Regions from separate parts of the Serratia sp. 25CWL12 genome, predicted to be linked through region 2. Evidence: riboswitches for the same ligand, from Rfam matches in the RefSeq annotation. Region 2 holds a riboswitch; the other holds the start of a gene.
What was found. Region 2 has a riboswitch for thiamine pyrophosphate ahead of thiC (phosphomethylpyrimidine synthase ThiC). Riboswitches for the same ligand answer to the same signal wherever they lie in the genome.
Positions count from the first base shown of each region.

Region 1: another riboswitch for thiamine pyrophosphate. It lies ahead of thiB (thiamine ABC transporter substrate binding subunit); the one in region 2 lies ahead of thiC (phosphomethylpyrimidine synthase ThiC).

Region 1 covers NZ_CM147698.1:3,448,292-3,455,648, reverse strand. The annotation lists gene ilvB (acetolactate synthase large subunit) at 1-408, opposite strand, end outside; gene ivbL (ilvB operon leader peptide IvbL) at 520-633, opposite strand; gene thiQ (thiamine ABC transporter ATP-binding protein ThiQ) at 725-1,426, opposite strand; gene thiP (thiamine/thiamine pyrophosphate ABC transporter permease ThiP) at 1,413-3,020, opposite strand; gene thiB (thiamine ABC transporter substrate binding subunit) at 2,996-3,982, opposite strand; TPP riboswitch at 4,124-4,247, opposite strand; gene sgrR (HTH-type transcriptional regulator SgrR) at 4,380-6,041, opposite strand; gene sgrT (glucose uptake inhibitor SgrT) at 6,133-6,303, shown strand; gene ACX9GV_RS14880 (DASS family sodium-coupled anion symporter) at 6,739-7,357, shown strand, end outside.
Region 2 covers NZ_CM147698.1:4,518,933-4,526,289, forward strand. The annotation lists gene thiC (phosphomethylpyrimidine synthase ThiC) at 1-1,479, opposite strand, end outside; TPP riboswitch at 1,590-1,713, opposite strand; gene ACX9GV_RS19770 (Rsd/AlgQ family anti-sigma factor) at 1,791-2,270, opposite strand; gene nudC (NAD(+) diphosphatase) at 2,426-3,193, shown strand; gene hemE (uroporphyrinogen decarboxylase) at 3,280-4,344, shown strand; partial or broken gene nfi (deoxyribonuclease V) at 4,364-5,091, shown strand; gene ACX9GV_RS19790 (YjaG family protein) at 5,110-5,700, shown strand; gene hupA (nucleoid-associated protein HU-alpha) at 5,890-6,165, shown strand; gene ACX9GV_RS19800 (DUF1481 domain-containing protein) at 6,199-6,870, shown strand; gene purD (phosphoribosylamine--glycine ligase) at 6,939-7,357, opposite strand, start outside.

The sequences.
Region 1 (7,357 bases), 1.1 Mb from region 2:
TTTGGTGATAGGGATAGAAATACCGTAGGTATCGACTTCCTGAAAGGCATCGGTGCCGATCATTGAGGAAGAAACCTGACCGGTGATACACACCAGCGGAATGGAGTCGAGTTTGGCATCCGCAATGGCTGTCACCAGATTGGTGGCACCAGGGCCACTAGAGGCGATACAGACCGCGGCTTTGCCATTAGCACGCGCCATGCCTTGCGCCATAAAGCCAGCGCCTTGCTCATGGCGTGCCAGAATATGCCGGATGCGCGTGCTCTGGCTGAGCGCATCATACAGCGGCAGTGCAGCACCGCCGGGAATACCGGCAATGGTGGTAATACCTTGACGTTCCAACAGATGAACGACCAACTCTGCGCCAGTTAAGCGCTGGCCTTGGTGAGGCGTGCCCGAAATTGCCATGTACCTATCCTTTTCTCAGGGCCGGTTCACATTCTGGGCAGGGGACTAAAACAAGAAACCCCGCCCGGTTTGCGCCGGCGGGGTTTGGGAATCGTTGTGTTGATTCGGACCCTACGGCGCACTGCCGACGACCACCACCACACACACGACGACCACCGCGGCTGGTAGCGCGGTTCTTAGTAGAGTCGAAGTCAGCGAGGATGTGATCACAGGGAACCTTATCATCATTAGTAAAAAACAGGATTTCATAAAACCATAAGTGAATTGTTCGCACAACAGATTTATCAACGCAGGAGAAAAAACGCGACTTGGATCACTACTTGGTGGTGATGCCTAATATCCTGGCCTCTGCGGAATGCCCTTCCACCAGCGCCTGAGTTGAGCCGTCATAATAAATATGGCCATCCACCACCAGCAAGGTACGTGGGGCGATGCGCATGGCATCTTCAATATTGTGCGACACCATCAATAGCGTGAGCTGGCGTTGCTGACAGACGTCTTGTAGTAATTGCAGCATTTCACTACGTAGCGCCGGGTCAAGGGCAGAAAACGGCTCATCAAGCAACAGGATCGGTTGTTGGCGCACCAGGCAGCGAGCCAGCGCAGTACGCTGCCGTTGTCCGCCGGAAAGTTGCGATGGCAGGCGTTGCAGTAGCTCCTCTAGCCCCACCTGTTGAGCGATCTGCGCCAACTGCTGTTTTTGCGCCTTATTTAACCGTAACCCCGGATCCAGCCCCAAACCGATATTTTGCATCACCGTCAGGTGAGCAAACAGATTGTTTTCTTGAAACAGCATTGATACCGGGCGTTTAGCCGGGGCGCTAGTGGTATGGTCATGACCATTGAGCAGCAGCTTGCCACTGGCCGCAGGAAGAAAACCGGCAATCAGATTAAGCAGGGTACTTTTGCCCGCCCCACTGGGGCCCAGCACGGCGACCCGCTCTCCCGGTTGTATGCGCAGGTCAAAACGCATCGGCAGGTGTTGATACAGATAAGTCAGTTTTTCAAGTGTCAGCATGGCGGCCTGGTAAGCGTTCAATCAAGGTAAATAGCAGGAAGCACAACAACAGTAACAACAGCGCAGTGACCGCACCATCATTATTCCGATAGGCACCAATCTGCTGATAAAGGTAAAACGGCAAAGTACGGAATTGTTCGTTACCGAATAAGGCGACCACCCCGAAATCACCAATTGACAATACACAGGCAAAAGCCAGCGCTTGCGTCAGGGGGCGCTTCAGGGCTTTCAGCTCAATCCAGCGTAGCCGTTGCCAGCCATGAATATCGAGTGACAAACAGAGCGGATTGTAACGTTCTGCCAGGTCACGCATCGGGTTTTCCAGCACTTTCAGCGCATAAGGCACCGCCATTAACGCATTAGTCAGTATCACCAACCCATAAGGGGAGTGGGGTAAGCCGATAGTATCGCTTAATAATAGGAAGAAGCCGGTAGCCAAGACGATCCCGGGCATTGCCAGGATCACCATACCACTGAGTTCCAGTGTCTGGCCCCAGGCCGCTTGGTGTCGTAATTTGAGTTCACGGCTGCTCCATAGCAACATCATGGTGAGCACCAGGCATAACAAGCCAGCGCCGATGGCAATACGCAATGAAGTGAACAGTGCCTGCCATAAGATGGGTTGTTGCAACACTTCAAGCAGCGCCTGGTTGGCACCATCGATAATAATCGCCAGCAGTGGAGGTAACAGCAGCAACAGGGCAGCGCTAATTAGCAGGGTATCGCTGATGCGTTGCCAAAGATTATCTTCTGGGTTGAACCAGCTTTGTGCTCGGGTATGGCCAACAGGTAATGGCTGGCTGAAGCGCTGGCAGAGTATGACCAATCCCAGGCAGAACCCCAGTTGGATTAATGCCAGTAGGGCCGCCCGGTTAAGATCATAGTCGTAACTTAATGCCTGATAAATCGCCAACTCGATGGTGGTAGCTTGTGGCCCACCACCTAATGACAGCACGGTGGCAAAACTGGCAAAACAGAGCATAAACACTAAAGCAGCACTGGGGAAAAGTTGGCGGCGAAGTGCTGGCCACTCGACAAAACGGAACTGCTGCCAGCCGTTCATGCCCAGTTGAGCGGCTAGCTGACGTTGTTCACTCGGAATGTTCTCCAACGCCTGGAGTAATAAACGGGTCGCCAGTGGCAGGTTAAAGAACACATGGGCCAGCAAAATACCTTGCAGCCCATAAGGTGAAAACTGGTAATCCACCCCTAGCCAGGCGCATAGGGCCGCCAACCAACCTTGCCGACCATACACGCTCAGTATGCCGAACACCGCCACCAACACTGGTAACACCAGGGTCATGGCGCATAGACGTAGCAGCAAATTGCGGCCTGGGAAGCGCCGACGATACAGTGCCCGGGCAAGCCAGATGGCGGGGAAAACAGAAAACAGGGCCGATAGCAGCGCCTGCCAAAAGGTGAAACGCACCACATGCCACAAATAACGGTCTTGCCACAAGTTAGGCCCGCTGCTTTCAGGGGCGTGCCGCCATAGAGAACCCATGGCGGCTAACGCGATAAGCAGGATCAGGCCTGCGGCGAGCAGACCAGGCCATAACCAGGCGGCGATCAGTGGCTGACGGCGGTTTGCCATGCCTGGACCCAGTTACCACGTTGCTGTGCTACTTCTTCTGAACTGAATTGCAAAGCGGTTTTCGGCACCATTATCTGTTCGAAATCCGCCGGGAGTGGCGTATTGGTGACCGGATACATCCAGTTACCCGTTGCGATGGTGTTTTGGAATGCCGGTGAAACCATAAATTGCATAAAGCGTTCTGCCAATTCAGGCTGCTTACTGGCTTTCAGCCGGCTCGCTACCTCCACTTGCAGATAGTGACCTTCACTAAAGTTTGCTGCGGCATACTGGTCTTTTTTCTCTTCGATCAGGTGATAGGCCGGGGAGGTGGTATAACTGAGCACCATATCACTTTCCCCTTTCAGGAACAGGCCATAGGCTTCGCTCCAGCCTTTGGTGACGGTGACGGTTTTCTTTGCCAATTGTTGCCAGGCTTGTGGTGCATCGTCTCCATAGACTTTCTGCATCCATAGCAGCAGTCCAAGCCCCGGGGTACTGGTGCGAGGATCCTGATAGATGATCTTCCAGGGCTGATCGCTACTCACCAGTTCTTTTAAGCTTTTCGGTGGGTTCTTCAGTTTGTTTTTGTCATAGACGAAAGCAAAATAGCCATAGTCATAAGGCACGAAAGTCTGGTCGTGCCAACCGTCTGGGATATTGAGCTTGCTGATGTCCACTTGGCTGGCGGTGAACAGACCGGTTTGCTGGGCGGCTTGTAGAAGATTGTTATCTAACCCCAGAACCACATCGGCGGCGCTGTTGCTACCTTCCATCTTCAGGCGATTAAGTAATGAAACGCCATCTTCCAGCGCGACGAATTTCAACTCACAATCACAATCTGCTTCAAACGCTTTTTTTACTGCTGGGCCAGGGCCCCAGTCGGCAGCGAAAGAATCATAGGTGTAGACCGTCAGTGTTGGCTTCGCCAAGGCTGGCATGGTTAATAACAGTAATAAACAAGGTAGGTATTTCTTGACCACTTTGCACTCCTGAAAAATAAGGGGCAAAGGTATCTGAGGGCGGGTTCACTAGCTTATTTCAAATTAACCAATAGCTTAGTCAGCATCTTGGCTAATTCAGGTGCTTACCTGTTGGTAGCCACTGGAAATTGATAGCAGAGCAACAACGCAGTACTCAAATCCCTCCGCCGGTATTGACCGGATCAGGTTCGACGGGTGTACTCTCAGCGGAAAAACTGGCTGTGCAGGTGTTGCATTGTATTGAGCAACACCCCGTTGGGCACAGTCCGTTGCGTTTCAGGCAACGATGGGGATTTTCCGCACCCCGTTGAGACGGCGCTATTGTAAAGGCTAATGGATGCGGGTGAAAGCCGATTATCCCATGTGCCGTAAAAGAACAGTTCCTTTGGGAGGGCGGTTAAACTTCGGGTGGTGCAAACCAGGCAGATTTAAAGTCAAACCAGCCCAGCGTATTCATTCGCACTCCGCGCATGCTGCATTGACCATGCAGTTGTAACCAGTGATGAAACAAAGGGTGCAACTGATGGCTGCTCACTAGCCGCTGGCTGAATTCTGCAATTGATAGGCGGTTATCTCGCCATAATAGGGCATTTTGTGCCATATCTTCATTCAGGCAATGCTGAATCAACGGTAATTCATACAGCGTAGCAAACAGGGAAAACTCCAGTGGTAGCGTAAAGTTGGCACTGCCCAGCCACAGGTCACTTTCTGCCTCGCCTTGATGCCAGGCGTCGTAGCTGATGGTTTGTACCTTGAGGGTGATGTGGTGTTCTGCCAGCAGCGACCCAATGGCTTGCTGGATGGCATGAAACTCGGAGTGTTCACCGTAGAAGGTCAGTGTCAGTGTGGTCAGGTTTGCTGGTTTTTGAGGGGGCTCGAAGGTGCGGTTATGCAACCAGCGTGGCAACATACCATAGGCCGGTGCCCAGTAACGTTGATAGATTGAACTTGCATGGTTAAGCAGTGCAATAGGGTTGAACAACGCACAGAGCCAATGGCGGATTTCGGCATCTGAAGCCAGAGGGGAGCGCTGATCAAACAGTAGAAAGTAGCAGCCTTCTTCTAGCCGGTTTTCCAGTTCATTTTTACCGCTATCATCCCCCTGTAGCTGTACACCGGGATGGATCAGTTCTTCTGCCACTTCCGGCAATAGCCAGATATTAACTTCATCGATAAGAGCGCGATAACCGAAATAGTCATCAAAAGCATGAATTTTCATCTGGCCGTGATGATTGCGCACCACCCGGTAAGGCCCGGTACCCACCGGATGGCGGGAAAAGTCTGGCAGACTTTGCCATTCCCGTGGCAGGATCATGGCGTGTACACTTCCCAGCAGCCAGGGCAGCCAATAGTCAGGGGTATGGAGATGGACATCAATAACATAAGGCGTAGGGGAAACTACCCGGTCAATATGTGAAAACAGGGGCTGAGAAATAAGACGGCTTAGCGAATAGGTGACATCCTCCATTTCCAGCTCGCGGCCATGATGAAAATGAATCGCCGGGCGCAGATAAAAACGCCAATGTAACGGGCTGATGGTTTGCCAATGATGTGAGAGGTCCGGTTCGAGTTCCCCATTTTCCTCATTTATGCGAGTTAACCCATTGAAAATCTGCCGGGCCAGATGGGTTTCCGAGCGGCGTAGCGCTGAACCGGGCAGCAGATTGTCAAGTTGGCGATAGTAGAGGACCCGCAAGATATGCTTACCTTGGCGGAAGCTGCGTCCTAACTGAGAGAGCAGCATCTGGCGAACCACATTTTTATCGCCCACCAGTTGCACCAGTTGATCGATGCGATCCTGTTCTAATAACTCTTCAGCTCGTTGTTGCTGTAAGGCCAGACCGGTGTAATGAAAATTTAAGCGTGAGCGTTTACCGCGCCCGGATTCGGCTTGCCAGCTCAGCCAGCCTTGTTGTTGCATGGTACTGAGTAGTGAACGGACATGGCGGCGTGAACAGCAGAGTACTTGTGCCAGTTCTTGCAGTGTGGTTTCAATAGATTGCCCGTGGCAGTGTTGCCATAGGCGAATAAACTGTTGTTGCAAGCGCGAAGTGGACATAAAAGAGGAACTCTCTGGGTGCAATTCGTCAATTTATCTTCCCCTATATTACGCTGATAATGTGGTTAGTTGAAACAGCGGAGGGAGATTGATGAACCTTTTTTTAGCCAAACAATTTTATCAGGGCTATTTCGCTAATATCGAACAACAGAAAGCAAATTGGCTGAAGGCGGTGCCGATGGAGGCGCGCTTGAATATCCTCGCCCACTTGTTGCAGTGGGATACCCCGTCACTGAATGATAAAGAGAGTCGCGGACGGTAACAGTTTCTGAGTAATGGTGTTTTTCACCAGCCAGTGGGGAGACTCACTGGTTTTTTTATTGTCCCCCAGCCGCCGCCATTCAAGCCGTATTCTCTTTTTCTTCCGTTTTAGAATGTAATCCTCTGATTTTTGCAACGCCAAAGATGACACGCGGCATAAATATTGTTGAGCTGGCTAGGGTATGGGAGAAAATAGGGGGGATGAAAAGTACAGGAAGTGTGACGGGGGATGTGTCACGCCACTGTTACTTCATGTATTTTATTGAGAAAGAGTCGCTTAACGCCCTAGAATAAAAGTGATTTAGCGCACGAATTATACGCAATTTACTATCTTGCTGCCAAGATGTTAATCAACCTATATTCCAGCTAATTTAAGTTGCCGGTAGCTAATACTCCAGCAGTTTGAAGCACGGCGGGGATAAAGAATGGATATGTTATGGATAAACTGACTCCCCCAAAGATTGTACCTTCTCTCTTTGCCGTTATTGTTGCTCTACTTATCTGGTTTGTGATCCCGGTACCTGAAGGGGTTGCTCCTAATGCTTGGCATCTGTTGGCATTATTTATTGGTACTATCATTGCCATCATTGGCAAGGCGATGCCCATTGGTGCGGTTTCCATCATTGCTATTGCGTTGGTGGCGCTGACTGGGGTGACTAACCCCGATAAGCCCGGGGCGGCATTGGATGATGCGCTGAGTGGTTTTTCCAATCAACTTATCTGGTTAATTGGCTTCTCGATGTTGATCTCTCTGAGCCTCAGTAAGACAGGCTTAGGGGCACGTATCGGCTATTACTTTATTTCTCTGTTTGGCAAAAAAACGCTGGGGATCGCCTATGCCTTAACCTTGGCAGAAACCGTTATTGCACCAGTAACACCAAGTAATACGGCGCGTGGTGGTGGGATTATCCACCCTATCATGAGGTCCATTGCCGACAGTTTTGGTTCTAAGCCAGAATTACAGACGTCTGGCAAGATTGGTCGTTATCTGGCGTTGGTGAACTACAATGCTAACCCGATCACCTCAGCGATGTTTATTACTGCCACAGCACCTA
Region 2 (7,357 bases):
TGCGCAACCAAACCAGCCGATCATCGCCGCACCAATCCCCGAGGTGAAATGGTCATAACCCGGAGCAATGTCGGTGGTCAATGGCCCCAATGTATAGAAGGGGGCTTCAGAACAGGATTCCAGCTCTTCGGTCATGTTGCGCTGGATCCGTTGCATCGGCACATGACCTGGGCCTTCGATCATCACTTGGACATCATATTCCCAGGCAATTTTAGTGAGCTCCCCCAGCGTGTGCAGTTCGGCGAATTGGGCTTCGTCATTAGCATCTTGAATAGAGCCTGGACGCAAGCCATCACCCAGCGATAGTGAGACATCATAGGCGGCGCAAATCTGACAGATTTCACGGAAATGCTGATAGAGAAAGTTTTCCTGGTGATGGGATAGACACCACTTTGCCATGATCGACCCCCCACGGGAGACAATGCCGGTCAACCGTTTGGCGGTCATCGGTACGTAACGCAGCAACACGCCTGCATGGATAGTGAAGTAATCGACGCCTTGTTCCGCCTGTTCCACCAGGGTATCGCGGAAGATTTCCCAGTTTAGGTTTTCCGCTACACCATTCACTTTTTCCAGTGCCTGATAGATCGGCACGGTACCAATCGGCACCGGACTGTTACGCAGGATCCATTCGCGTGTTTCGTGGATATAGCGGCCAGTAGAGAGATCCATCACGGTATCGGCTCCCCAACGGGTTGACCACACCAACTTCTCTACTTCTTCTTCGATTGATGATGTAACGGCCGAATTGCCGATATTGGCATTCACTTTGACCAGAAAATTACGACCAATAATCATTGGCTCGGATTCAGGGTGGTTAATATTAGCGGGGATGATGGCTCGCCCGGCAGCCACTTCTTGGCGGACAAACTCGGGTGTAATGTTTTCCGGTAGGTTAGCTCCCCAACTTTGGCCCGGATGCTGTTGGCGTAGGACTTCGCTACAGATACGCTCGCGCCCCATGTTTTCACGGATGGCAATAAATTCCATTTCTGGTGTCACCATGCCGCTTCGCGCATAGTGCAACTGAGTGACGCACTTGCCCTTACACGCTTTACGTGGCTGAGGTAGGTGCTCGAAACGCAGGTGATTCAACCCGGCGTCGGCCAGCCGTTGTTGGGTAAACCCCGAACTGACGTGGCTTAGTGTTTCGGTATCTTCTCGTGCTGCAATCCAGCCAGCGCGTAGTTTTTTTAACCCCTGGTGGACATTAATGGTTGCCTGCGGATCACCATAGGGGCCTGCGGTGTCATACACCGGAATGGCTTCGTTCTGTTGATATTGAGGGTTGTCTTTAGTGCCGCCAATCAGCGTTGGGCTCAGCTGAATTTCACGCATCGGTACCTGAATATCGCTACGGGAACCGGCAAGATAGATACGGTGTGAGTTAGGGAAGGTGGTACCTTGTAAAGAATCAATAAACTGTTGTGCTTCATCGCGCTGTTCTTTACGGACACGTGGTTTATTTATGGTAGACATAGCAAATTCCTATCAGTGTGTTGATGTGTGGAAAATTGCTTGTCTGGAGCTTGGCGGGAGTAATGATATTGACTGGCAGCGAGTTAGCCCGCAAAGGGTGGGGCCGCTGCCAATAGATTACTCTTGTTCCCTTCGCGGGTATTAACCCGATCAGGTTCCGCGGATCCCGAATTAACGGTCTCAGCCTGGCTGATTTAATGAAGCAATCAGCGCTAGGCACTCCGACAAGATGTTGCCAGTATAAAAGGCTTAATAAAAACTACAAGCTAACGCGTCATCTTTTGCATTGCTACGGCTCAGTGCTGGTGGCGTCAGGATTGGTTTTGCTGCAAGATCTCCGCTGCCCGTAGAATTAATTGGTCCTCTAGTGCAAAACGTGATGCTAACGTTTCGCCGATATCTGATAACGCCTGGTTGAACTCCAGACAGAGATCTTGGTCGAGTTCAACCCCGCTGTAGCGATCATGAAATGCCATGATGGCTTCGGTATTGGCTTCCAACTTTGGATAGAACTTGGTGGTTAGTGCCATTTTCGGACTGGCGGAGCCTTCCACCTGTTTGATAATTTTGGCATAAACGTGAAAATGCCCCGCAGAGAGGTAGTCCAGCAGATTATGGTAAAAATTCTCCAGCGCTTTTTCATTTAACGGCGTAGGTTTTCCCTTACTCGGTTTGATACCGACTAAAGAATAATAGGCAACCAACAATTGCTCGCGGGCCTGTAGCCACTGATCGACTAACTGATTATTGCCACCAACGCGTTGAGTCAGGCTTTCCAATTGGTTGAGCATAGTTGACTCCGTGAGTAATCAAATTAAATTTTCTGTCACTATGCAGGCTGCTAGGGGCTGCAACTTGCATGAACTTGGGTTATAAACAGTAAGTTATTAAAAGGTGATAAGCCAATGACTAGCTTGCCAGTGACGCAGAGGTTGTGCAACAACATATGGAATTTGCATTAACAGGTAATGAACAGGGCTGGTGGATAGTCAGCCATGAAAGCAAAATCTGGTTACCAAAGGGTGAACTGCCGTTTGGTTCTGCAGCAATATTTTCATTGCATGGTCAATTGGCCCGTCAGATTGGCGAATGGGAGGGTGCCCCAGTGTGGTTGGTGCGTCAATCGATGCCGAGGGAGATGAACTCGGTGCGCCAATTGCTCGATCTTGATCGAGGTCTGTTTCAACTGGCTGGGCGGGGTGTGCAGTTGGCGGACTTTTATCGCTCACACCGTTTTTGTGGCTACTGTGGTCATAAAATGCATTTCAGCCGAAGTGAAAATGCTTGCCTTTGTGATCACTGCCGCGAGCGTTATTACCCGCAGATCGCCCCTTGCGTGATTGTTGCCATTCGCCGTGATGATGAAATCCTGCTGGCTCAACATGTGCGTCACCGTGGTGGTATACATACCGTGCTGGCGGGGTTTGTGGAGGTGGGGGAAACGCTGGAACAGGCGGTAGCACGGGAAGTGATGGAAGAGAGCAATATCGTTATCAAGAATTTGCGTTATGTCACCTCACAACCTTGGCCATTCCCTCATTCGTTGATGATGGCGTTTATGGCAGATTATCAGGCAGGGGAACTGCAGCATGACCCGAAAGAGCTACTCAATGCTGGCTGGTATCGTTATGACCAATTACCGCTGTTACCCCCGCCAGGTACTGTCGCGCGTCGCCTGATTGAAGATACGGTAGTGCTGTGTCGGGCAGAATAATAGCTGTCTTTATGATTTAAGTGCTCACGCCAACTTACCCAACCCAGTATACAATGGGGGTTGATGATGACGGGAACCAATAAGAAATGAATGATTTGAAAAATGATCGCTACCTGCGAGCCCTGCTGCGCCAACCCGTGGATGTCACACCAGTATGGATGATGCGTCAGGCTGGGCGTTATTTGCCAGAATATAAAGCCACGCGTGCTCAGGCCGGTGATTTTATGTCGTTGTGTAAAAATGCTGAGCTGGCTTGCGAGGTGACATTACAACCCTTACGTCGCTATGCGCTGGATGCCGCTATTCTGTTTTCTGATATTCTCACCATCCCTGATGCCATGGGGTTGGGGCTCTATTTTGAGGCGGGTGAGGGGCCCCGATTTACTTCGCCGATTGTCTGCCGGGCTGATGTAGAAAAGCTACCGCTGTGTGATCCAGAAGATGAGCTGGGTTATGTCATGAATGCGGTTCGTACCATTCGTCGTGAGTTGAAGGGAGCCGTACCGCTGATCGGTTTTTCTGGTAGCCCATGGACTTTGGCGAGCTATATGGTGGAGGGCGGGAGCAGTAAGGCATTCACTAAACTGAAGAAAATGATGTACGCCGAGCCACAGACGTTGCATCTATTACTGGATAAACTGGCGGACAGCGTCATTCTTTATCTCAATGCCCAGATTAAGGCCGGTGCCCAGTCTGTCATGGTGTTTGATACCTGGGGTGGGGTGCTGACCGGGCGTGATTACCGTGAGTTCTCGCTGCACTATATGCATAAAATTGTCGATGGCTTGTTGCGGGAAAACGAAGGTCGTCGTGTACCTGTCACTCTGTTTACCAAAGGGGGCGGGCAGTGGCTGGAAGCGATGGCCGCGACCGGTTGTGATGCCTTGGGCCTGGACTGGACGATAGATATTGCTGAGGCACGTCGCCGAGTGGGGCATCAGGTAGCTCTGCAAGGCAATATGGATCCTTCAATACTTTATGCTGCGCCAGAACGTATTGCGCAGGAAGTAGAAACCATTCTGGCAGGTTTCGGTGATGGTGACGGGCATGTATTTAATCTTGGGCATGGCATTCATCAGGATGTGCCACCGGCCCATGCGGGCGCCTTTGTTGAGGCGGTGCATGCACTTTCGGCTAAATACCATCGCTGAACGGTAAGGAAATGCGGTGATTGATACCTCAGCCCTGCGAGCCACACAGTTACAACATGCCGCAGAGGTGATTCGCTATGATGACTTTTTGCGTGATCCTCCGCTATTTATTGCGGGTGCAGATGTCGGTTTTGAGCATCAAGGTGCGGTGACGCGCGCTGCCATTGCTATTCTGCGCTATCCTTCTTTGGCGCTGGTGGAGTACCAGATTGCTCGTATCAACACCACCATGCCCTATATTCCGGGTTTTCTCTCTTTTCGTGAATATCCGGCATTGCTTGCTGCCTGGGAGCAGTTGCAACAGAAACCTGATCTGCTCTTTGTTGATGGTCATGGTATTTCACACCCAAGGCGTTTGGGGGTTGCCAGCCACTTTGGTTTGTTGGTCAACGTTCCAACTATTGGTGTGGCGAAAAAACGGTTGTGTGGCAGGTTTGAGCCCTTGGATACGGAAGTGGGAGCATTGGCTGCACTCGAGGACAAAGGGGAACAATTGGCGTGGGTATGGCGCAGTAAGGCGCGCTGTCAGCCATTGTTTATTTCTACCGGGCACCGTATCAGTACCGATAGCGCATTGACGTGGGTACAGCGATGTAGCGATGTATGGCAGGCTATCGTTTGCCCGAACCTACACGTTGGGCTGATGCGATTGCTTCTCGTCGCCCGGCGTTTACCCGCTGGTTGCAGCAGTCATCGCATTCAGAGATGCCGCCCTGCGCGATTTCGGGTACACTGCGCGGCAGATAACGAGTAAGAGAGTAGGTCATGCTACGTAACCCGATTCATTTGCGTTTGGAAAAGCTGGAAAGTTGGCAACATTTAACCTTTATGGCTAGTCTGTGCGAACGTATGTACCCTAATTACCAGATGTTCTGTCTGCAAACGGAGTTTGGTGATCCTGCAGTCTATCGCCGTATTCTTGATCTGGCTTGGGAAACGCTGGTGGTGAAAGATGCCAAAGTCAACTTTGACAGTCAGTTGGAAAAGTTGGAAGAGGCCATCCCCTCAGCAGAAGATTACGATCTTTATGGTGTTTATCCGGCGATCGATGCTTGTATCGCATTAGGGGAACTGCTTCATTCGCGCCTCAGTGGTGAGACATTGGAACACGCCATCGCCATTAGCGAAGCCTCAATTCGTACCGTGGCGATGTTGGAAATGACTCAGGCGGGTAAAGAAATGACCGACGAAGAGTTGAACGTTTTACCTGCAATTGAGGAAGAGTGGGATCTCCAATGGGAGATTTTCCGCCTGTTGGCTGCTTGTCCTGAGCGTGATTTGGATCTGATAAAAGGGTTGCGATCTGACCTGCGAGAGGCGGCAATCAGCAATATTGGGATAAAATTAACGCAATAAGATAATAAAACGTGATTTAACACCTGATTTGTCATGCCTTAAGGCTTCACATCCCCACCCTGTCTGGTCTACATTTGGGGGGCGAAAAAAAAGTGGCTATTGGTGCGTGTATGCAGGAGAGTGCTGTTTATCGGCATATCCGTCGCACTCGATGCTTTGCAAACGATAAACACATTGTAAGGATAAATTATGAACAAGACTCAACTGATTGATGTAATCGCAGATAAGGCTGACCTTTCTAAAGCTCAAGCTAAACTGGCTCTAGAATCTACCCTGTCTGCTATTACTGAGTCTCTGAAAGAAGGTGATGCAGTACAATTGGTTGGTTTCGGTACTTTCAAAGTAAACCATCGTAGCGAGCGCACAGGCCGCAATCCACAGACTGGTAAAGAAATCAAAATCGCAGCGGCTAATGTTCCTGCATTTGTTTCTGGCAAGGCTCTGAAAGACGCAGTTAAGTCTTAATCCATGCTGGTAAAGCGTTTAGACAGAGGGGCTATGATGCCCCTTTTGTTTATCCAACGGGTGCTGATGGTTGCGGCTATGGTCGCTGCCCTTGGTGCCTGTAGTTCTAATTCCTCCTCTCCTAGGTTTACGGCAAGCGGTTTTGTTGCTGATCAGGGCGTGGTTCGAGTGTGGCGTAGAGATGATAGTCAGCAACGTCCATTGACGTTAATGACAGTCTACAGCCCTTATCGTGGCCCGGGGACGGTCACTACGCTGTATGAATATCAAAATGGCGTGTTGTTCCAAATCAGACGAGTTGATGCAGACGGTGATCGGGACTCCATTCAACTGCGCTTTACGCCGAATGGGACGGTCAGTTTTATGCAGCGTCAACTGACTACTCAGCGCCAGAAACTGTCTGCTGATGAGATAGTACTCTACCAATATCAGGCTCGCCGAACGCTAGAATTGAGTGATGCACTTAATGCTGGCGGTATACGGCTGTTGCAAGGTCATTGGCTGCAAGGGAAGGTAGAGTTGTGCAATGGAGACATCGTGAAACCGGGCTTGAATAATCGAGCTGAAGAGTGGATAGCGCGACGTGTAGCCAATAGTAGCCAGCCGGTGACTATTGCCTGGTTGGATGGGCCTCGCGGTCGTGAGTTGTTACTGGTGGCTAACAATGATTTTTGCCGTTGGGAACCCACAAAAGATTCGCTTTAGAACCCATTGCGATAAATTTAACAACAAGGCCCTGGGAACAGAGCCTGCTGTTAATGTTTGGTATGGGTTTATTTGCCGCGCGCGATAGCGCGGTAACCAATATCCTTGCGGTAGAAGCTATCTTGCCACGCAATATTTGCCGCGAGTTGATAAGCACACTGTTGTGCTTGGCTCACTGTGGCGCCTAATGCCGTGACACAAAGTACACGCCCACCACTCGTGACCACTTCATTTCCCTGCATACGTGTACCGGCATGAAACACTTTACTGTCTGAGTTTTCCTGTTGCGGCAAGCCGTGGATCACATCCCCTTGGCGATAGTCGCCAGGATAGCCGCCAGCCGCCAATACCACGCCGAGTGCCGGACGTGGGTCCCACTCAGAGCTTTTCTCGTTCAGTTTACCTTCAGCACCAGCCAGGCAGAGCTCAACCAGATCTGAACGCAGACGCAACATGATCGGCTGTGTTTCCGGATCGCCAAAGCGGC